Herpetosiphon gulosus: one gene and its partner. The protein of the gene in region 1 interacts with the protein of each later gene in a pairwise test. Links are inferred from orthologs where the notes say so. Each region holds a gene or a part of one and is shown on either strand. Other genes may lie near its edges. The genes, in order: groL and ABEB26_RS21050.

Region 1 (11,356 bases):
CGTCGAGACGAGACGGACAACTGGGTTGCTGTGGAGGCCGTGTGAACGGTAGAGCAGACAACCGCAGACAGCCGAGCGATCATCGGTTGCCGCGCGTCGGCAGGACGCGGGAGGGCAACGGATGGTGCAGGGACAGGCAGGACGGGACAGTGATGCGCGCGAAGGTGAATGAGGAAGTCGTCAAGGTATGGGTGGTTGGAGTAAGGGCAGCCAAATTGGTACGTGTCGAGGTGGTTGTGCCCCACGCTGCTCCATCCCGAACCAGGCCGTGAACGCGACACACACCGAGGCTACTGCAGCACCCGCTGTGGGAACGTAGGAGGATGCGTACCGCTCCACAGAACCCTCGCTAGATAAAATCCAGCGAGGGTTTTTATTGTTTAATCTAAATCCAAGACATGCTCTAAACCACGTTTCAAGCCAACAAATGTATTGACCTTGCGAATTGCCAACAAGGCTCCATCAACATATGGTTCAGCTCCATTGCCCGCCTCGTGGCGCAAAATCAGCTTTTGATCGGGCATGCCGAAAATCGCTTCAATGCTAATGACATAGCCTGGCAAACGGACTGAATGTACCTGTTGCTCTGCCATTCGTGCACCACGGGTTGCTTGGTCGCCTACAATCTCTTCGGTTGGCACGGTTTGGGCTGAATCACGCACTTGGCCTAAGCGATAGGCTAATTCGCGGGCTGTTCCGCTCGGCGCATCGATTTTCTTGTCACTGGCATAATCGATAATTTCGCTATACGGAATGTAACGCGCTGCAATTGTGGCAAATTTTTGCAATAACACCACGGTTAATGCAAAGTTGCCGACCGCTAGCACTCCACGTTGGGCTTTTAGCGCAGCCTCGTGGATTATGGCATAGGCTGCATCATCTAAGCCCGATGTGCCAATCACCACATGCGATCCCTGCGCCAAGGCTTGTAACACATTGTTGAGTGCTACAGCAGGCTTGGTGTATTCAACAAACACATCGCAGGGCTGGCTCAACGCTTCCTCGGCGGTGGCGAATACTGAACAATCCAGCTTAGGCTGATTCAAGACAATACCCAACTGTTGGCCTGCATGGCTACGTGATACTGCTGCAACCAAACTCAAATCATTGGTTTGGGCGATGCCTTGGGCAAGCGCCGAGCCAGCCCAGCCAGTTGCCCCAGCTAAACATACCCGAATTGACATAAAAAATCCTTCTAAATTGTGCCAACTCTATGATACAGGTTAAAGCAAAACCCCCGTTGTTCAGTTGAACAACAGGGGTTTTGGGTTGCCACTTGGGCTGGATTAGAAATCCATGCCGCCCATGCCACCCATACCGCCAGGAGCTGGTGCAGCTTCTTTTTCTGGGATATCGGCGACCAAGGCATCGGTGGTCAAGATCATCGAGGCAATCGAGACGGCGTTTTGCAAGGCCGAGCGAGTTACCTTGGCTGGGTCGATGATACCCATTTCGACCATTGAGCCATATTCGCCAGTGATGACGTTGTAGCCAAGGGTTGAGTCGCCTTGATCTTTTTGCAAGCGGCGCACGGTGTCGATAATCACGGCACCATCTTCACCAGCGTTGCGAGCCAATTGGCGAATTGGTTCTTCCAAGGCGCGGCGCAGAATCAAGACAGCAGCTTTTTCGTCTTGGTTGGCTGGCACAACGCTATCCAAGGCTGGCAACACGCTCAACAAGGCAATCCCGCCACCAGGTACGATACCTTCTTCAACAGCTGCACGAGCGGTTGAGAGCGCATCTTCGACGCGGTGCTTGCGTTCTTTCAATTCTGGCTCGGTTGCAGCACCAACCTTGAGCACTGCCACGCCACCAGCCAATTTGGCCAAGCGTTCTTGCAGTTTCTCGCGATCGAAATCGCTGGTGGTAGTTTCAATTTGAGCACGAATTTGTTCGATCCGAGCTTTGATTGCTTCTTCGTCGCCGCGGCCTTCGATAACCGTGGTTTCGTCTTTGTTGGCAATCACGCGGCGAGCGCGGCCCAAATCTTCGACCGTGGCGCTGTCAAGCTTGCGGCCAATTTCTTCGCTGATAACCGTACCACCGGTGAGGATGGCAATATCTTGCAACATGGCTTTGCGGCGATCGCCGAAGCCAGGCGCTTTGATTGCCAACACGTTGATCGTGCCGCGCAATTTGTTCAACACGAGGGTTGGCAAGGCTTCGCCGTCGATGTCTTCAGCGATAATTACGAAGTTCTTGGTGAATTGCAAGACTTTTTCGAGCACTGGCAAGATTTCTTGGATCGAGCTGATCTTCTTGTCGGTGATCAAAATGTAAGGGTCTTCCAAATCTGATTCCATGCGGTCGCTGTTGGTGACGAAGTAGGCTGAGATGTAGCCACGATCGAATTGCATACCTTCGGTATATTCGGTTTCGTAGCCCAAGCCTTTGCCTTCTTCAACGGTGATAACGCCGTCTTTACCAACTTTGTCCATCACTTCAGCAATCAAATCGCCAATTGACGAATCGGCAGCTGAGATGGTGGCAACGCTTGAGATGTCGGTGCGATCGTTGACTGGCTTGGCCAAATCGCGGATTGCTTGCAACAAAACGGCAGTGCCTTTGTCCAAGCCACGCTTGATCATCATCGAGTTAGCGCCAGCAGCCACTTGGCGTAAGCCTTCGTGGACAATTGCTTGAGCCAAAACGGTTGCGGTGGTCGTACCGTCACCAGCAACATCGTTGGTTTTGGTTGCGGCTTCAACCAACAAGCGAGCGCCCATGTTTTCAAATGGGTCTTTCAATTCGATTTCTTTAGCAACGGTAACGCCGTCGTGGGTTACGGTTGGTGAGCCGAATTTTTTATCGATAGCGACGTTGCGACCGCGTGGCCCCAAGGTCGTCTTAACTGCATCTGCAACCACATCCACGCCACGTTTGAGAGCGCGGCGGGCTTCTTCATTAAAAGCAACTTGCTTTGCCATTGGTAAATAATCCTCCTAAGAAGCGTCGCGAATTAGCCTTAGCCTTGAACGACGGCCAAAATATCTTTTTCAGCCAAAATCAAATAATCTTCGTCGTCCAACTTGATCTCGGTGCCAGCATATTTGGCAAACAGCACCCGATCACCAACTTGCACTGCAACTGGCACGCGCTTGCCGTTATCATCCAACTTGCCTTCACCAACGGCCACAACGAGGCCTTCTTGAGGCTTTTCTTTATTCGCTGTGTCGGGCAGGAACAAGCCACTTTTGGTTTTTTCTTCTTTGGCTTGAGGCTTGATCACCACACGATCGGCCAAGGGGCGAATCCGGAAATCAGACATGGTTATGTGTCCTCCTTAGTTGACCATTTAGCAATCTACTGTGATGAGTGCTAAATCCAAGTGCTAGTGTATGTGGTTCTATTAAGCTTGTCAAGGCTGTGTTTATCACTCTTGGGCTGAGAGTGCTAAAGCGATTTAGCTCATTCTGAAGGGCAAAAATCGTGCTGCTAGCCTGATTTAGCTGCGTTAAGCGATTGTTAGAATTGAGTAAAATCGTAGCAAGCGTGCTCATTTGACCAAGCCTGTTACTTTTTGCGCATCATCAACGATGTATTGAGTGCAAGGCCATTGCAGATTCAGACTATATGAGGAGGCTGATGTATGGCATTGATCCAGCGGCTCGTTGCAGAAACAACGCCATTCGATCAGCAAACTCGTGATGATCATCGTGATGTGGCGTTGGCAGTGGCGGGCGATCATGAGGCCTTTTTGCGCTTGTACCAACGCTATATCACGCCTGTTTATCGGTTTCTGATGGCCCGTTTGCAACAGCACCACGATGCTGAGGAAGTTGCGGCGCTAGCCTTCGAGCGAGCTTGGCAGAGCCTTGCTCAATTCAAGCCCAATGGGCCATTTGTTGGCTGGCTATTTACGATTGTGCGGCGCTGTTTGGTCGATTTCTATCGGCGAGGCCAACGAAGTCGCCAGCAAACCCAATTATCAGCTGAATTGGCGAGCCAGCAAGCTTCGCCCGAATTAACTATGCTTGAGCTTGAACAACAGCGTTTATTGCATCAAGCCCTAGCCCAACTTACCCCTGAACAGCAAGAGTTGCTTCAACTGCGCTTTTTTGCCCAATTGCCTTATGCCACAATTGCCCAAATTCTGGGCAAACGCGAGGCTGCGGTCAAAATGGCCGCCTATCGAGCGCTTGAACAACTCAAACGGAGGCTCACCGATGACCAATCAATCTGAGCTTGAGCATGCTTTGGCTGAGCTAGAAACGAGCGAGCTTGTCCAGCAATTAATCGGGCAATCCCAGCGATTCAGCCCATCACAAGCAACAATTCAACAAATTCAGGCTGGACTCCAGCCACCAATTAAGCGAGGAAATTTCATGCAAACATTGTTTAAACAGCGGCCAGTTCGTGCGCTTGCCATGGCGGCCTGTAGTGTCGCCATGGCCTTGGGATTAGGATTTGGCCTCAATCAACCAACCCATAGCGTTTCAGCCGCCGAGTTGCTACAACGCGCCGAAACCTTTGCTAGCCAGCCAATTGTGGCTAATGGCAAGGCTCGTCATATCGCGATTGAAATTTCGACCACCGGCAGCGATGGTCAAATCGATGAGCATTATCGCGATGAGATTTGGCTGGTGCAAGGCCAATCGCATATTTTGCTCTATCAACCAGCCCGCCAATCGCTGAACGGTCAACCAGTCGGCTATCAAATGGGGCCAACCATCGTCGATGAAAACTACTTTTGGAATTACAACGCCCACGATAATACTTCAGTCAAAGCACCGTTCGACGAATGTTCGATTAGCTTGGAACAATGGGTAGGCAGTGTGGCGTTTGGCTCAGACAGCAATTTCCCCAATGCCACAATCATTGGCACTGAAGAACTTGATGGTCGCCAGCTCACCGTTGTCGATCTTGGCAGCACTATTGGCACAGCTTGGATTGATGCCAATACTGGCCAGATTTGGAAATTTACCAGTAGCCAGACCTATGAAGGCCTGACGACTGAAACCTTGGTGCAATTTACGGTTGATGAAACAGTTGAATTGGATGCGCTGCCCGCTGAATGGCAAACCTATACCGCCCCCGCTGGCAGCCCAATCATCGAGCAAACTACGCCATATTGTATTTACGGCTAGTTTTCAAGCGATTCTAGGCGCAGTACAGTTGCTCCTTGCTCATTGACTTCAACGATCATCACCGCGCAGCCTGCCTCAATTGCTCGGCCACCAAGCGCTCGGGCATTGATGCGGGCTGCGCCTTTTTGATGTTCATAGGCGACTATCCCAAAGCCATCGATGGGCAAAGCTTCGACTACCACGCCCAATTGGCCGATTGGCCCAACTTTGCTTTGCGCCGTACCTGCTTGTTGCACAATGCTGCGTTCGATGATCATTCGATAAAGCAATAAACCAACCGCTAAGCCCCCAGCCAAGGCAATTAAGCCACTTAACCACCAATTGACCCCAGCACCACGGGCCAAAAAGCCCACCCCAGCAGCCGTGATTAGCCAGCTCGCCAAAACCAAAGGCTGAATAAATAACCAACGCGACGAGCGTTGCATCCGTTCGAGCGAAGGCCAGAGCGGCTGGCGGCGAATTTTGGTGATCGCAATAATTGCTAAACCTAAACCGAGCGCCGCCAAATAAAACCATTGATCAAGCGTCAAAATGGCTGATCCTTTCAAGTTGCAAGGGGATGTTAATCATCGAGCTGGGCGCGGCCTGTTTGCAGCCAACGAGCCAAATTTTCACGGCCATTGCGCTGAGCAGTAGCGGCGGCCTGTTGCCAAGCGTAGCCAATCGCATAATGCTCCACCTGCCAGCCTTGGGCGTTGCGTTCGACGATCGCATAGCGGGCATGCGGGCTGCCTGCTTCCATAATATGTGGATAAGGCTGGTCATCATTATACGCAGGGATGCCAACGCTGCCTGGGTTGACGATCAACTGGCCGTTGCTAAGCTGCACGGTGCGGGCGATATGGCTATGACCACAAACGATCAGCGATTGGCTGATGCCTTGAATTGCGACGCAAATTGCTTTCTCAGAATGCAGCAATACCCCGTGCGGTGTGACATGCTCCAGTAAATAGGTGGTGTCGCTGCTTGGTGTTCCGTGGCAGCAAAAGATATCATCAACAATCGCTGTGGCTGGCTGGTTGGCAAGCCAATTGCGCTCGTTTGGGCCTAAATCAGCCTGAACAAAGCGATAACTCAGGTTTTGTTGCTCTGGTGCAACATCCTCAAACAGGATGCGATCTTGGTTGCCACTGATTGAGATGTTGGCAACTTGGGCTAGTTGTTCAGCGCACCAGCGTGGCTGCAACACGCTATACACACTATCACCGAGGTTGATTATCTGATCAACCTTACGCTGACCAAGATCAGTCAAAACAGCGGCTAAAGCCAAGCGATTGCCATGAACATCGGCCAAAAGTGCCCAGCGTGGCATATACAAATCTCCAAATTAAGCTGAATCAGGTAAATTGAACAACCGTTTGATCCAATTGATAAATAATGCAACCGATTCACGTTCTAAATCTAAAGCTGCGTGGTTGCGCTCTATGGCTTTGCTCATTTGGACGACTGGATTTTTCTGCCAAGCCAGCCATGTGAATATTTGGGCTTTACGTAAATCCTTTTCAGTAAACATAAGCGATCTTAAGTCGGCTTTTTCACGGACAGCGCTGATTGTGTGTTGAACTTCTTGCCAGAGCGCATCATCAGGCCGAATCAGGCTGATAAAAAAATCTTCGATTGTGCCTTGATCGCGGTTATTTGGCATAATCCACACGCCGATGCGTGGTTGGTCAACGGCGTGCAGCACTAAACCCTCGACGGGAATGATTGGAGCTACATCAGTGTACGTTTCAGCTAATATCGTATGGACTTGAGCATAGGTTTTTTGAGCATCTTTATCGGCATCAAGAATTAAGCCAATCACAATATCATCATTTTCATCATCTTGTTGCATTAAACGAACCCGTAATTCTTCGATAATTGCGATTTTATCGTGGGTTTGTTGCTGGCTATCATTAAAACCACTGAATATAAATTCTAAATTGTGGATAACTTTTTCTTTACTGCCCGATTGTTCAATACGTAAACGGGTATCATTATGTTTAATAATTAATGCTTTATCATGATCGTCTTGGCTTGGATTATTGATGGTTGAGTTAAGTTTACGCTTGATTAATTCGATCAAAATAAATTTGTCGTTGCTGCCCTCAACCAGAATTAAATTAATCTGTCCCATTGCTAGCGTACCTCAATATCACGTTCGAGGATCACTTGCATATCTTTTTGATTGTATTCAGTTGCAACGATTTTGCCCTTTTTACGACCCAAGCGAATTAATCGCCCTGATTGAGCCGTCTGATTTTTGTTAGTTTTATTAAAGGCATTCAAACATTCTTTATTATGGGTTGTTGCAAATACTTGAACATTCAAGGTTTCAGCCAGCTTGAAAATCAATTTCCATACATCAGGATAGATTGAGTAATGTAGACCATTTTCAATCTCATCAATAATAAAAACCCCATTTTTTGAATTCACTAATGCTAAAATTAATGCAAATATTCTATTAATACCATCACCTAAACTTTTTAGAGGTATAAATTTATCATATCTATTGAGTTTTACGATAGGTATAGGATAAGAAGATGGTTGGCGTGTATTTTTATCATTATTTCGATAGTTAACCATATTTATGGAATTTACATCTGGCTCTATTATTTTTAATGCTTCTATAACATTAGATTCTAAACCATCGATTAGACTTATATCCCTCCATTTTCCTAGTTGCTGTGGATCGATTTTATTTGAATAAATAATATTACAATTAATTTCTAGAGAATCATTAATTATCCTTGAGATTCTTCTATTATACCTATCTATTCTACTATATATCATGCCTTTTCCATTATTGATTCTAAGATTAATTCCTGGAAATGGGTTTTCACTTGAAGAGATATCTTCAAATTTTATTGGTGTACTTATAGGAATGTCATCATCATTAATTTGTCTTTGATACCATTGTGCTTTAAGAGATAAATTTTTTTGAGTATCCTCTCCAATAACTATAGTTTTAGTCGAGTCAGTAAAATCTTCCCTTCCGAAAAAAAGATTTTTTAGTGCAAAAAACTCTTCATAGCTGGATTCATCATCTTGCATACTACCTAAAAGACGATGCTCATCGCGGTCTTTTAAAATATCATAAATAGTTACGCCTGAGCCACGATTGGCATAGAGCAAGATTGCCTCTAAGAGAGAGGTTTTACCAACATTATTTTTACCAACAATCAGGTTTACCCGACCAAGTTGGTTAATCTGAAAGTTTTCAAATCCCCGGAAATTCTGAATGATGAGTGATTTAAGTTGAAGTTCATTAGACATTACATTCCCCTTGCTTGGGCATAGACTCAATTGATCATAGCATAGCGGATGCTGTAAGTCTATTGAAAGCTAGCAGCTAGCAGGGCGGGTGTAGCCGCGATTGAGCCAGTTGATGATCGTGCCACTTTGGTAGAGTTCGAGGCACGAAAGGCTGCCCAGGTCGAATTTCCATTGCCAATAAAGCTTGAGGGGAGTTTGAAATAATTGGCAGCATAACACTTGCAGGCTAGTAGCATGGGCAACCAGTAGGACAGAACGTCCAGCATAGTTTGCAATCAGATCGTTGGTGGCGGTTTGGACTCGTTCAGCTACAGCAAGCAGGGTTTCGCCTTGGGGGGCCGGAATATGCAGGGGATCATTCCAATGGGCGCGGGCTTGCTCAGGAGCTTGATCTAAAACTTGGCGATATGTCAGGCCTTCCCATGCGCCATGATCAATTTCGCGCCAGCGAGGGTCGCTGATTGCTTGATGCTGCGGCAGCGCACGCGCCAGCGTTTCGGCTGTACGACGTGCGCCACTGTGAAGCACAATTTCGGGGGTTTCTTCAACAAGCCACTGCCCAAGCTGGGTAGCTTGAGCCTGACCGCGCTGGCTTAGCCCTTCATCAGCACGACCTTGGTAGCGTCCCGCTTCGTTCCAGGCGGTCGCACCATGGCGGGCTAGCAGCAAACGCAGGCCACGTGGATCGGGCATCGTTACTTGACGCGCTCCAAGATTGCTCGCATGCGTGGGATACATTGCTCAACGTCGGCGATTGAAACCGCACCAACCGAGAGCCGCATCCAGCCGGTTTCTTGGCGCAGGCCGAAGGCTTGGAATGGCACCAAGGCCACGCCTGCTTGCTCCAGCAAAATATCGCCAATTTGGGCATTGCTGGTGATTGGCATGCCATCAAGGCTCTTGCCAACCAAATCGAATTGGGTGGAAAGATAAATCGCCCCTTGAGGTGCAATTGCATCAACTGGCAAACCAGCGGCCTTCATTTCCTGCACGGCGTTGTAGATCAAATTCAAGCGAGCGCGAACTTCGTTATGCATATGCGCATAGAAATTGTCGAGCACATCGATTGAATTCAAAATATGAGCGGTGGCTTCTTGCTCTGGGTGGGGTGCCCACGCGCCAACGTGATTCAAAAAGGCCTTGATGCGGTCGGTGATGTGCGGCGGAGCTACAACCCAGCCAACCCGCAAGCCCGTCGCCGACCACGATTTGGAGATGCCATCAATGAAGATCGTGTAGGCCGACATTTCGGGCATCACTTCAACAGGCGTAACGTGGCGAATATCACCAAGCTGTAATTCCCAATAAATTTGGTCGTAAACCAAATAGAGCAAGCGCAAACCAAGCTCTTTGCGGCGCGTATTTTCGTTAACAATCAACTCGCTAATTTTGCGCAATTCCTCAGGCGAGATCATCGTGCCTGCTGGGTTGAGCGGCGAGTTAATCGAGATCAAGCGTGCTTCTTGGATGAATGGCGCAAGCAGTTCGGCGGTTGGCAAGAAGCCATCTTCAGGGCGAGTTGGCACTTCAATCGCCTTGGAGCCACAGAGATAGGCGTAGTGATTGTTGTTCCACGATGGCACGGGATAGACCACCGTTTCGCCTGGATCGATCAATACGCCATAGGCTGCGTAGAGACCTGGCCGTGCGCCCGAAATAATTTGAATGCTTTCTAAGGGATAGCGCAACCCCAAACGGTGTTCGTAGTGGTTGAGCACAGCTTTGCGCAAGGCCATCACGCCTTCGGCTGGTGGGTAATTGGTGCGGCCAGCGCTATATGATTCAATCGCTGCATCGCGCAACGCTTCAGGAATTGGGAACTGGGAAGGCGCAAAATCACCGACGGTGAAATTACAGACTGTGCGGCCTTGGGCTTGCAACGTGCGGACATTACCGGCAATTCGCAAAATTTCAGAACCAACCATGCCACGCGCCATTGCGGAGATCGATTGGCTGCTCAGTTCGGGTGATTTTGGCTCGAAATAGTGAGCGGCATCAACCGTTTCAATCAGTGTCATTGCTACACTCCTCGGTGTTTGTGAGGAACAGTTTGGCTTGCGGGACGATTTCGCGTCCCTAAGTATAGCAGATGTCATCAGTCAAGCAGCAGCGACAAGTTCGAGCAATCCTGTAGGACAAAGTTGATCCACGAAGGGCACGAAGAGCACGAAGGTTAAGTTTTTGATCCACGAAGGGCACGAAGAACACGAAGGACGATAAGGCTATCGGCTGTTGGCTATCGGGGATTGATTGGCAATACTAACAATTGTTCCGCTAGCCTAGCGCCAATAGCCAATAGCCACATTCCTCTGCGCCTCTGCGTTAAATACAGATTTACGAACGTTATTTTAGCCACAGATTACACAGATTGATGTGATTATCCTGCTATGCTCAATACCTGACCCCTAGCCCCTGATCCCTGACCCCTACTATTTTGCCTTTTGATTTCTGCTTTTTGACTTTCGCTTCATCCCCAATCCTGGATTCTGCGTAGAATACAACTGAAACACATGCTAGGAGTACGCTGATGAAGTTGATTAAACGCCTTGCGCTAGGCTTAGTTTTGCTGCTGATCATTGGGATTGCTGGCTTTGTGCTGTGGGCGAGTAATCCAGCCGCTGCCATGCCAACGGCCAGCGAAGCCTTAGTTTCTGACCAAACCGTCACGGTGTCAGAAGCTGATTGGCTGATTTTTGAGCCAAGCACCACTCCAACTACGGGCCTGATTTTCTACCCTGGGGCACGAGTTGCGCCTGCGGCTTATGCCCCGCTGGCCCATGAATTGGCCAAAGCTGGCTATTTGGTGGTAATTGTGCCAATGCCGCTGAATATGGCGATTTTTGGCTCTAACCGTGCCGATGCGGTGCTGGCGGCCTATCCGCAGATTGCGCATTGGGCGCTTGGCGGCCACTCGTTGGGTGGTGCAATGGCCGCGAAATATACCTATGATCATCCCGATACAATCGATGGCCTGATTCTGCTGGCGGCCTACCCGACGGCCTCGAACAGCT
Region 2 (11,407 bases), on another replicon or contig:
TCTAACCCATGCATCCAATTTATTCAACCTAGATGTATATAGCTATATAAGGCTTGATCCACTATCAAGACCAAGCACATGCCAACTATCCCATTGAGTCAGTTGTCGGCGGGTGATTCAATTGTGGTATGGTTCATGCTTTGGATTCCTGACATGCAGTTGATAGTGGATTAAGCCAAATTAGGCCAAAAATCCCTTGATTAATCACCAAATTTCATGCAAAATTAAAATCTGATTTGTATCTAAATAGATGTGGAATAATTTGAGTGTGATGTGACCTTTAGACGATACGTTATAGCTTCTTACAATCACACCTTGGTGGCACAAGGGAAAGGACAAGCAGATGATCCTATATCGACCTGTTGGGTTAGAAGAACTAACATTAATTGCGCAAGCGGGCTATCGTTCATTCCCAGCACAATTGGCCGAGCCACCAATTGCTTATCCCATCCTCAACCTTGAGTATGCCAGCCATGTTGCTGAATCAGTCAAAACCAAGGATGCCCAGGCTGGTTACGCTGGGTTTGTGGCTGAATTTGAAATTAGCGAACAATATGCCCGCCAATTTACGGTTAAATCGGTCGGCATTCGTCGCCGTCATCGTGAACTTTTAGTGCCAATCGAAGAATTTCACAATTTCAACACGCGCATTCTTGGCCATATCAAGGTGATTGCCTCGTTCTATGGCAAGCAATTTCGTGGGATGGTTAACCCTGTAACTGCCCTACCCACCTTCATCTCACCTGTTTTGTAACTAAACAGAGGCTCCTGTTCAGTTGAGCAGGAGCCTTTTTTGTAGGATATCCAAGGGTTATTGTTGATATTTTGTTCGCCGCCAAACCAACCACGCTAATAATCCCACGACGAGTGCCAAACCAACTCCAAATTCATCAATCACATAGGGCGTGATGGCATTTTTGCTGGTCAGCGGATTAAAAACAGTTTGAATGAAGATATTATGGCTAGCATGTAACAGCACTGCTGGCCAAACACTGGCTGATTTTAGGCGCAACCACGCCATGACAAAGCTCAGGCCAATCACTAAAATTGTGAAACAGCACAAGCCAAACCACAATGGTGCACCAGCATTGTTATACTCAACGAGCAAAATTGCAGGATAATGCCAGATCGCCCAAATAACCCCGCTGATTGCAGCAGTTGCTACCAACGAATAGCGTTTGCTCAACTCGGGCACTAAAAATCCACGCCAGCCCAATTCTTCGCCAAATGCCAATACTGCCGATCGAACGATGCCAACTGTTGCGACCTCGCCAAGATAGACCCAAAATCCACTAATGGCCAATGGTGTGGCGAGGCCAACCTGGCTTGCCAAGGCTTGTAATGAAAAATCACCGATGCCACTCAGCCAAACTACGCTATACACCACTAGACCATAGCCCAAAGGTAAACTATAGCTGATCAATAAATCCTTGGGTGCTGAGATTTTCCAGCCTAAACCTGCTAAGCGCCGCTCGAAAACTAATTGGGTGATGATTGCGGCTAGCGCTGGACTGAAGATCAAACCTAATCCAAACGCCTCTTGGGGATTTGAGCCAACCAAAAAATAATAACAAATGCTGGTTAAAACTGTGGTTAGCAGCAAAAATATGGCGATTTTCGCACCCAGGTTGTTTGATGATGCAGCTTGAGACTGGTTCAAGGTAATGCTCCTATGCTCAAAAACGAACAAGCTGAGCATACTTTCCACTTGTCACAAGCCAATCGCAGCGCTGTCGCAGAATTGTCGTAAGCAAAAGCGCGTATTATAGGCGGCGTAGCATATGGCCAACCAACCATTGCTCCATTTTGATGTTTGCTGTACCAAGGAGCTTTGCATGAAAACGATTGGCCTCATTGGCGGGATGAGTTGGGAATCGAGCGTCAGTTATTATCAGGTGCTCAACCAAGCGGTAAAACAGCGTTTTGGCGGTTTGCATTCAGCCAAATGTGTGCTCTACTCGGTCGATTTTGCCGAAATTGCTGCGTTGCAAAAGGCTGATCAATGGGAAACTGCTGGGGAAATTTTGGCCCAAACTGCCCGCAATTTGGTGGCGGCTGGTGCTGAATGTATTGTGCTTTGCACTAACACCATGCATTTAGTGGCAACCGCAATTGAGCAAGCGGTCGAAGTGCCATTCATTCATATCGTCGATCCAACGGCGGCAGCGATTCAGCAGCAACAATTAACCACAATTGGTTTGCTTGGCACACGCTTCACCATGGAGCACGATTTTTATGCTGGGCGTTTGCGCCAACGCTACGGCTTGGCAGTCGTCACCCCTGAGCCAGAACAGCGTGACGAAATTCATCGGATCATTTTCGATGAATTGTGCCTTGGCAAAATCGAAGCTAGCTCCAAAGCCTATTATTTGGCGGTGATTAACGATCTGGTGGCAGGCGGAGCACAGGGCATTATTTTGGGCTGCACCGAAATTGGCTTGTTGATTAACCAAGCTGATTGCGATGTGCCACTGTTCGATACCACCTTGTTGCATGGTCAGGCAGCAGTGGCTTGGAGTTTAGCAAAATAGCACAAATTTTCAAGGTTGTGACACTCGTTGTCACAACCTTGGGCGATACTTAACCCTGATACGAGTATATATAACAAGGGGTTGAGCTATGGCAACAATCATGACGGCGCAACGGCAGGAACGACGACAGCTAACCACTGGAATACGGGTTGGTCGAGCGGTGATGCTAATGCCAGAACTTGTGGTGTTTCCAGCGCTCTGTGGCTTGTACTTTTTAACCAATCAAGCAGTTGGCGTGGCTTTGCTCGGCGAGTTGTTGATTGGCTTATTTGTTGCTCGGATTGCCTTAGTTTGGTACGCTGGACGCGCTTGGGCACGCGGTTCGTATGCCCAAGCTGAACGCCTCGTTTTATGGTCGCTGCGGATTTACCCCGATTCGGCTGATGCTTGGTTGGCAATGGGTTCGATTCAATTAGCTCAAGGTGAAACCGAAGCTGCGATCAAAGCGATCGAACGGGCCGACCAACTCTATCCATTTCACGCCCCAATTTACTTAGAAATGAGCCGCGCTTTGGCTGCTCACGGCGATTGGAACGAAGCTCGCCATTATGCCAGCATGGCCTTGGTGTTGGATGAGCAATTGGCTTTGAGCTATAGCCACAATGCCTTGTTGAGTTTGCATTTCGATGAAGCCAGCCAAACGACCAAGCAATGGATCGAAGCAGGCTTGGCCTTAGCGCCTCATGTTGCTGCCAAAGCCAGCCTGTATGTTGCCCGCGCTGAATTGGCCTTTTTGGCTAACGACGAGCGCCAAGTCCAATTGGCCTTAGATCAAGCTGAACTTTTATTGAATGGCTGCCCAATTCCCCAACAAGCTGAATTGCTCTATCGAATTGGCCAATTGCAACGTAGCTTTGGTCAGGTTGATGCCGCCCGCTCAAGCTTTGAACGAATCGAATACTCCGACCGCGAAGGTGGCTATGTTCATGCGGCATGGCGAGCCAAAGTTGAAACCAGCGTCAGCTAAGTTGGCGCTGCTGATCAAACCGTCGATAGGCCTCGGCTAAAAGCTCCACGGGATGACGGGTTGCCAAGCCCGTCCCGTGGCTAATTTGCCAGCGACAGGTTTCGCTATCACACAGCACCGTATCAGCAGGATGTTGGTTGGCCCACTCAAATAATGGTTTACCCACATCCATCGCGATTGGGTATTTTTCGGTTTTTAGGCCATAGGTGCCAGCAATCCCACAACAGGCTGCTTGGCTTCGCTCAATCTGCAAGCCTGGAATATGCGCCAAAATATCGCGGGCTGGCAATCCGATGCGATGGGCTTTTAATTGACAGGGCGGATGATAGGGCAAGGTTTCTTCGATTGCGCCCAGGTTGCGATCAAATTTGCCTGCCTCGTCAAGCAAACGCAAATATTCAAAAATATCGTAGGTTTGTTCGGCCACCAATTGAACCTCGGGATCATGCCAGCCCAACAATTCGGGGGCTTCATCTTTGAGGGTTAAGGTACAACTGGTCGAAGTGCCTACCACCACATAGCCTTGGCGAATCCATGGCAATAAGGCATGTACATTGGCGGTATGATAACGGCGGGCTGCATTAAATTCACCATTGGAAAGCATCGGCAACCCACAACAACCTTGATTAGCCAACACCACCTCGCAACCATTGCGGGTCAGCACTTCTAGGGCAGCCTTGCCAACGTGCGGCTCATAATAATTGGTTGAGCAACCATGAAAATAAACGACTTTGCGCGAAATTGTCGAAGTTGCTGGTTTTTGCGTTTGAGTTTGCACCAAACGACGTTGCTCAAGTGGCACAAGCGCGGTGCGGCTGAGCCACGAACGCAGGCCATACGTCCAGCGCAAAGGCGTGGCAGCGCGGGGCAGATGTTTGCGTGCCCAGCCGCGCAAGGTATAGCCAGCCCACTGGGGTAGCGGCGCACGCCGATCAATCTTAAATAATTTTTCAATCAACCAACGAATTGGCCGATTGCTCATTGTCCAATTGGCCAGCGGGGCGAAGGGCGTGCCCAGCATGCCCAACAACTCCGAGCGCCCAAGCATGCGATTGCGCAAGGGCAAGCCATGTTCGCGCACCATCTGCGCCCGGGCACGGGCATTGAGTTCAGCGATCGGCACGCCAGTTGGGCAAACCTCGTTGCACACCCGACAGCCCGAGCAATAATCCACCGAATGATCGGGCGAATGCTCAGCTTGGTCATGGCGAAAACGCCCAGCTTGCGGACCAACATATTTTGGGCCAGGAAACTGATCGGTGACCGCTGCTACCGGACATGCGGTCGTACAAATATTACATTTAATACAAAAATCGAGCGATTGCTCCAGCCTGATTGATAATCGATCATCCATAGCGACAAGCCTCAATTACGATTTAAAGCTTTAGAATGGCCTAAATCGCATTCTATCATAAAACAGTCATGTTTGTTTGTTGTCTTGACAAAGTACCAAATAGTTGCTAAAATCGGAGCCACTTACCAAGTAGGAGCTTGCAAATGAATCGTCCTTCGGCATTGACAGCTGATCTGAGTTTGATGCGAGAACTCAACCGCGCCCTGGTACTCCAGTTAATTCGGCGTGAAGGACGGATTTCGCGGGCAGATATCGCCAAGCACACCAAGTTAAGTCGTTCGACCGTTTCAAGCATCATTAACGATCTGATTGACGCAAGCCTTGTTACGGAAACGGGTATTGGTACCTCAAAAGGTGGCCGACGGCCAATTATCCTCGAATTCAATTATCAAGCTAATTATATTATTGGGCTTGATGTTTCGCGCAACGCTGTTAGTGCCGTTATTACCGATTTGAACGCCCGAATCTGTTCACGTCGTCAAATTTCCTTCAATGTTAACGATGGCCCCACGGTTGGAATGCCGCTGATCAAACAATTGATTAGCACGATGCTGACCGAATCGCCGGTTGGTCGTGGCCGCATTAGCGCGATTGGGGTTGGTGTGCCTGGCCCATTGGATTTCCGTAATGGCCGCACAATTGCCCCGCCAGTCATGCCTGGCTGGGATAATGTGCCAATTCGCGAAGAGTTAAGCCAAACCTTCCGCTTGCCCGTATCAATTGATAACGATGCCAACTTAGCCGCAATGGCCGAGTATCGTTGGGGAGCAGGCCAAGGCGCACAAAACATGGTCTACTTATATATGAGTAGCGCCGGGATTGGCGCTGGCTTGATTATTGATAGTCATTTGTTCCGTGGCTCAATCGGCAGCGCTGGCGAGGTTGGTCACACCACCCTCAGCGTCGAAAACGACGAGTCATTTGGGCCAATCAACGCTGGCTCACTCGAAGCCTTGGCCTCACAAATCACAGTTTTACGGCTAGCCCGTGAGCAAAAGCTGATTAGTGCTGATGATGATGTGCATGCCTTGGTGCGTAAAGCCGAGAGCAGCCCCGAGATTCAAGCTATTTTGCGGCGAACTGCCCACTATCTTGGTGTGGCAATTGCCAGTATCATTAATATATTCAATCCTGATCGGGTTGTGATTGGCGGGGTTATTCCGGAAACCTCACCATTATTAATCGAGACTATTCGTGCAACGGTGGCGCGACGCGCTTTATCGATTGCAGTGAATAATACCTCGATTGTGCCCGGCGCACTAGGCCGCAATGTCGCCGCCTTGGGAGCCGCAGCCCTTGCTACCGAGCGCTTATTTGCGCCGCCAGCCCTGGAACGCCCTGCAACTTTAGGGGTGCACTCCAACGAGGTTGGTTCGTTGGCAAGCTAACACTTGTCCTTGATGGAGCGTGGCCTAGCGTCACGTGCTTATATTCACCTGTTCGCCCTAATCGGCACGGTAACAGATTTTTCAATATGGTACAAAGGAGTGTACAGCAATGAAGCGTATTTTGAGCTTCCTGCTCGTCAGTATCATGATGGTCGGTTTATTGGCAGCTTGTGGTAGCGAAAGCACCCCAACTGCTGCGCCAACCACTGCAGCAGAACCAACCGCCGCCCCAACTACTGTGGCAGAAGCAACTGCCGAACCAACCGCTGCAACTACAGAAGCAACCGCTGCTCCCGAAGCAACTACCGCCCCAACTACTGGTGGCATGGCAGCAACTGGCGATATCACCTTGTGGCACGCTTACAGCACCGGTGGCGCTGAAGATGCAACCTTGACCGAGTTGATTGAAAAAGCCAAGGCTGCTTTCCCAGATGCTAACATTAGCGTCTTGCAAGTACCATTCGACCAAGTATTCAGCAAGTTTGAAAACGACGTTGCTGCTGCTGGTGGCCCAGACTTGCTCTTGGCTCCCAACGATAGCTTGGGCGATTTGGCTCGCAAGAACTTGTTGGCCGACCTCGATGCTTACAAAGCCAACTTGACCAACATCGCTCCTGCTGGCGTTGCTGGGATGTCGGTTGATGGCAAGCTCTACGGGATTCCAGAATCATTCAAAGCTGTTGCTTTATACTACAACAAATCAACCGTAGCAACCCCACCAGCAACTACCGATGAGTTGTTGCAAATGGTCAAAGATGGCAAGAAATTGGTCTTGAACCAAAGCGCCTACCACAACTTTGGCTTCTTCCAAGCCTTCGGTGCTAGCTTGTTCACCGCCGACAAGTCATGTGGCTTGGTCGATGGTGGCGGCGATGCTTTGAAGTATTTACAAGATCTCAAAGCTGCTGGCGCAACCTTCTCAACCGACGGTGCTCAAGCTGATGCCCTCTTCCGCGAAGGCCAAGCTGACATGATCATCAACGGGCCATGGGTTTTGGCCGATTACCAAACTGCTTTGACAGACAAACTTGGTGTTGCCGCAATGCCTGCTGGGCCTAAGGGTCCTGCTGGTCCATTGACTGGCGTTGACGGCTTCTATGTCAACATCAACAGCCAAAATATTGAAGGTGCAGTTGCTTTGGCAATGTACTTGACCAACACCGAATCACAAAAAATCTACACCGAAAAAGCTGGCCACGTTCCAGCCGATGTCAACGTTGTGCCAACCGACGCGTTGGTGCTCGGCTTCAGCCAAGCTGCTTCAACTGGCTACGCTCGCCCACAAGACCAAGAACTTAACAACTTCTGGACTCCAGTTGGCGATGCCGTAACTAAAGCACTCGATGGCGGCGAAGATGCAACTAAGGCGATCACCGATGCCTGTGCTGCAATGGATACCGCTAACGGTAAATAAGGCAATCAACCGACCCGTTCCTTCCTTGTGAGGGAACGGGTCGCGCCAAGGCTATGGTGGGCTTACCTAAAGATAGTGCTGTAACGATGCCGTAGTCTGGCCTGTTCCTCGCTCACGCGATACCAAATCATCACAGACCCCGCCCCTGTCAGCAAAGGAGCCACGCCATGGCATCGGCAGAAAGCAGCGTCGAGCGTGCTAGTGATAGCGCCATCCCACGACCTTCGTGGTGGGCACGCACCAGAAGCTCACGAACCGCCTATACCTATCTTTTTCCCGCTCTGATCGTGATGTCAATCATCACGTTCTATCCGATTCTCTACCAATTTTGGATGTCGCTAACCGACTTTGGCCCATCCAACATCAATCCTCTGGCCAAAAACTATACGCCCCCCAAATATGTGGGCTTTGAAAACTATCAATTAATTTTGCAAGATAAGTTGGCTACCAAAAATGCCGACTTAGCCAGCTTCAAATTCTGGCGAACCTTAGGCTTCAACATTTGGTGGACATTCTCGAATGTGATTTTTCACGTTTCATTGGGGATCGTCATCGCAGTAATGTTGAACGTTGAGGGTTTGTGGTTTAAGAAGATCTATCGCGCAATTTATATCTTGCCCATGGTGCTGCCACAGTTGGTTATTGCCACAATTTGGCGCAATATGTTCGATGGGCAATATGGCGCGATCAATTTGATGTTGAAGATCTTTCTTGGCCCAGCCTTCCCCAGCGGTGGGATTGATTGGCTCCAGCGGATTGAGCCAGTCGCCTTTGGCTTGCCACTTTCGTACTTTGCCATGCTAATCGCTAATATTTGGCTGGGCTGGCCCTTTATGACAATTGTGGCTACCGGTGCACTCCAGAGTATCCCCAAAGAATTGTATGAGGCGGCCTCAATTGATGGCGCAACTGGCTGGAATAAATTCTGGACAATTACGCTGCCATTGCTCCGCCCCGCCATGGTTCCTGCAACCATCTTGGGGATTATCCAAACCTTCAATCTGTTCCATGTGATTTATTTTATCAGTGGTGGCGGCCCACTCGGCCAAACCGAAATCTTGGTGACCCAAGCCTATAAGCTGATCAATAATAACTCCTTGTTTGGGATTGGGGCCGCATTTAGCGTCTTTATCTTTATTATTCTTGGCTGTATCTCGGCAATTACCGCCAGAATTTCACGAGTAGCGGAGTCATACGATGGCTAATTCATCTATTGCACAACCGACCAGCCGCAAAGGCCTGTTTGCTCGTGGGCGCGGTGCTGGCCGTCAATTGGAATGGTGGCAACAATTGCTGTTGCAAGCCTTTTGCTTGACAGTGGCAGTTTCAGTCTTGTTTCCTATTATGTGGATCGTCACGCTTTCATTCAAGGAAGCAGGCAGTGCCCGACCACTCAAATTGGAAGTTATTCCACCGTCAATTTCATCAATCACATTAAGCTCCTATCAAGCAGTGATTGAGCAGCCGCTGTCGAAATCGGCAGGCGATATCTCGTTCTGGAAGTTGATGGGCAATAGCTTTTTCTTGGCAGCAGGGGTCTCGTTCTTCTCGGTAATGATCGGGGTTGCCGCAGCTTATGCCTTCTCGCGCTTGAACTTTGTCGGTCGTAAGCTGATTTTCTTGAGCATTGGCTTTATTTTGTTGATGCCAGGGATTGCCACACTTGCGCCACTTTTTGCGATGTTGGCCAAAATTAGCACCAGCCTTGAGATCTTACGGATCATTTATTTCACGATGGCAGGCTTGCTGGTCGCTGGTTTAGCGCTGATGACGATCTCACGGATTCGCTCCGATGATTTTCGGGCTGGCTCAGCTGCATTCTTAGTTGGTGGTTTAGCGGTGGCTGCACTGTTTTTATGGGGCGGCATGCAGATTGAAATTCCTAAAAATGCCCGACCATTTGAACTTGGCCGCTCGCTGTATGGCGTAGGCTTGGCCATGATCTCTGGCGCTTTACCATTCGCAATCTGGAATCTCAAAGGCTATCTGGATACGATTCCCAAGGAATTGGAAGAAGCCGCGATTATTGACGGCGCTTCACCCAACCAAATCTTCTTCCGAATTATTCTGCCGTTGGCAACCCCAGCCCTAGCCGTAACTGCCTTCCTTGGCTTTATGGCTGGTTGGACAGAGTTTGCCTTGACCGCACGCTTTATCAACAAGGCCGAAAATTATACTTTGGCAATTGCCTTGCAAACCATGACTGGCCAATATGCCACGGTTTCATGGTCGAATTTTGCGGCGATGTCGATTATGATTTCGCTGCCAGTCTCGATTGTCTATCTGGCGTTGCAAAAATATATCGTTGGTGGCTTAACCTTGGGCGGGGTAAAAGGTTAATCAGCCTAGCGGGCTTTTGGTATCGCAAACAAAAAACCACTCCAGCAATTGGAGTGGTTTTTTCGTGCCAACTAATTGGCTTATTTGCCAAGGCTTTCGGCAACCAACTTTGCGATATCGGTGGGCAATTTGGCAACTTTCGCGCCAACTGCTTCCAATGCCGTAATTTTTTCTTGGGCAGTGCCTTCGCCACCAGCGCCGATAATTGCGCCAGCATGGCCCATGCGCTTGCCTGGAGGAGCCGATTGACCAGCGATAAACGAGACCACTGGCTTGGTGACATTTTCCTTGATAAAGGCGGCGGCATCTTGTTCAGCATTACCACCAATTTCACCAATCAACACGATCGCTTCGGTGGCTGGATCAGCTTGGAACATTGCCAAGACATCGATAAAGTTGGTGCCAATGATTGGGTCGCCACCAATCCCGACGATTGAGGTTTGGCCAAGGCCAATGCGCGTCAAGGCATCGACCGCTTCATAGGTCAATGTACCCGATTTTGAGACCACACCAACTGGGCCGGGCTTGGCAATTGAGCCGGGGATGATCCCCAATTTGGCTTCGCCGGGGGTCAGCAAGCCGGGGCAGTTTGGCCCGATCAAGCGTGAGCCTTTGAGCTTAACAAACTCATAGGTTGCCACCATATCCAGTGCTGGCACGCCTTCAGTGATACAAACGATCAACGGAATGCCTGCATCAGCGGCTTCGCGGACGGCATCGGGAGCAAACGCTGCTGGCACATAAATCACGGTTGCGTTTGCGCCAGTTTCTTTGACGGCTTGCTTGACCGTATTGAATACAGGCACACGGCCATCAACGGCTTTTTGGCCGCCGCGACCAGGCGTAACCCCACCGACCAAATTTGTGCCATATTCCAGCATTTGGCGCGAATGAAACTCACCTTCGCGGCCTGTAATCCCCTGCACAATCAGGCGGGTATTTTTATCAGCCAAAATACTCAATGGAAATGTCCTCCTTGACAGAAAATCAAAAGGCAAAAGTCAAAAGGCAAAATGACACTGAAAATCAAAGGGCAAAAGTCAAAAGGCAAAATGGCTATAATTAGTAGACCTACTTTTGACTTCTGCTGTAATGAAAATCAACGGACAAATGACCATGTTTGTTCGTTAACCCTACTTCTGACTTTTTACTTCTGCCTTTTGCCTTTAAATACGGTATTCATGTTTCAATAATTCGAGGTCGGCTTCGACCATCATGGTCACCAGTTGCTCGAAGGGCGTTTCTGGTTGCCAGCCTAAAATACGCTTGGCCTTGGCTGGGTCGCCAATCAACAAGTCCACTTCGGCAGGCCGCATAAAGCGTTCGTCGATTTTTACATAGTCGGCATAATTCAAGCCAACATGGCCAAAGGCGATCTCACAGAAGCGACGTACTGAGTGGGTTTCGCCAGTT

The links.
Region 2: the proteins of groL (region 1) and ABEB26_RS21050 interact in binary tests that used the Escherichia coli proteins (3 or more experiments, as listed by UniProt). The link is inferred for Herpetosiphon gulosus from one-to-one orthologs.

Annotation. Positions count from the first base shown.
Region 1 is NZ_BAABRU010000013.1:26-11,381, forward strand. What follows is about bases 609-3,536. They hold groL (chaperonin GroEL), read right to left. Parts: upstream 2,931-3,536; coding sequence 1,287-2,930; downstream 609-1,286. Other genes in these bases: dapB (4-hydroxy-tetrahydrodipicolinate reductase), read right to left, coding at 609-1,184; groES (co-chaperone GroES), read right to left, coding at 2,969-3,271. In the rest of the region: more of dapB, read right to left, coding at 381-608; ABEB26_RS17445 (RNA polymerase sigma factor), read left to right, coding at 3,593-4,186; ABEB26_RS17450 (LolA family protein), read left to right, coding at 4,170-5,090; ABEB26_RS17455 (hypothetical protein), read right to left, coding at 5,087-5,620; ABEB26_RS17460 (metallophosphoesterase family protein), read right to left, coding at 5,653-6,402; ABEB26_RS17465 (DUF3226 domain-containing protein), read right to left, coding at 6,418-7,206; ABEB26_RS17470 (AAA family ATPase), read right to left, coding at 7,209-8,345; ABEB26_RS17475 (histidine phosphatase family protein), read right to left, coding at 8,415-9,038; ABEB26_RS17480 (pyridoxal phosphate-dependent aminotransferase), read right to left, coding at 9,041-10,363; ABEB26_RS17485 (alpha/beta fold hydrolase), read left to right, coding at 10,873-11,356.
Region 2 is NZ_BAABRU010000018.1:80,618-92,024, reverse strand. What follows is about bases 5,523-8,501. They hold ABEB26_RS21050 (extracellular solute-binding protein), read left to right. Parts: upstream 5,523-6,349; coding sequence 6,350-7,654; downstream 7,655-8,501. Other genes in these bases: ABEB26_RS21045 (carbohydrate ABC transporter permease), read left to right, coding at 7,822-8,501; ABEB26_RS21055 (ROK family transcriptional regulator), read left to right, coding at 5,523-6,240. Also shown: ABEB26_RS21085 (O-acetyl-ADP-ribose deacetylase), read left to right, coding at 1-5; ABEB26_RS21080 (ADP-ribosylation/crystallin J1), read left to right, coding at 344-754; ABEB26_RS21075 (CPBP family intramembrane glutamic endopeptidase), read right to left, coding at 812-1,660; ABEB26_RS21070 (aspartate/glutamate racemase family protein), read left to right, coding at 1,836-2,531; ABEB26_RS21065 (tetratricopeptide repeat protein), read left to right, coding at 2,620-3,498; ABEB26_RS21060 (anaerobic glycerol-3-phosphate dehydrogenase subunit C), read right to left, coding at 3,491-4,852; more of ABEB26_RS21055, read left to right, coding at 4,996-5,522; more of ABEB26_RS21045, read left to right, coding at 8,502-8,859; ABEB26_RS21040 (ABC transporter permease subunit), read left to right, coding at 8,852-9,994; sucD (succinate--CoA ligase subunit alpha), read right to left, coding at 10,075-10,956; gmd (GDP-mannose 4,6-dehydratase), read right to left, coding at 11,161-11,407. UniProt on the Escherichia coli protein: Part of the ABC transporter complex MalEFGK involved in maltose/maltodextrin import. Binds maltose and higher maltodextrins such as maltotriose.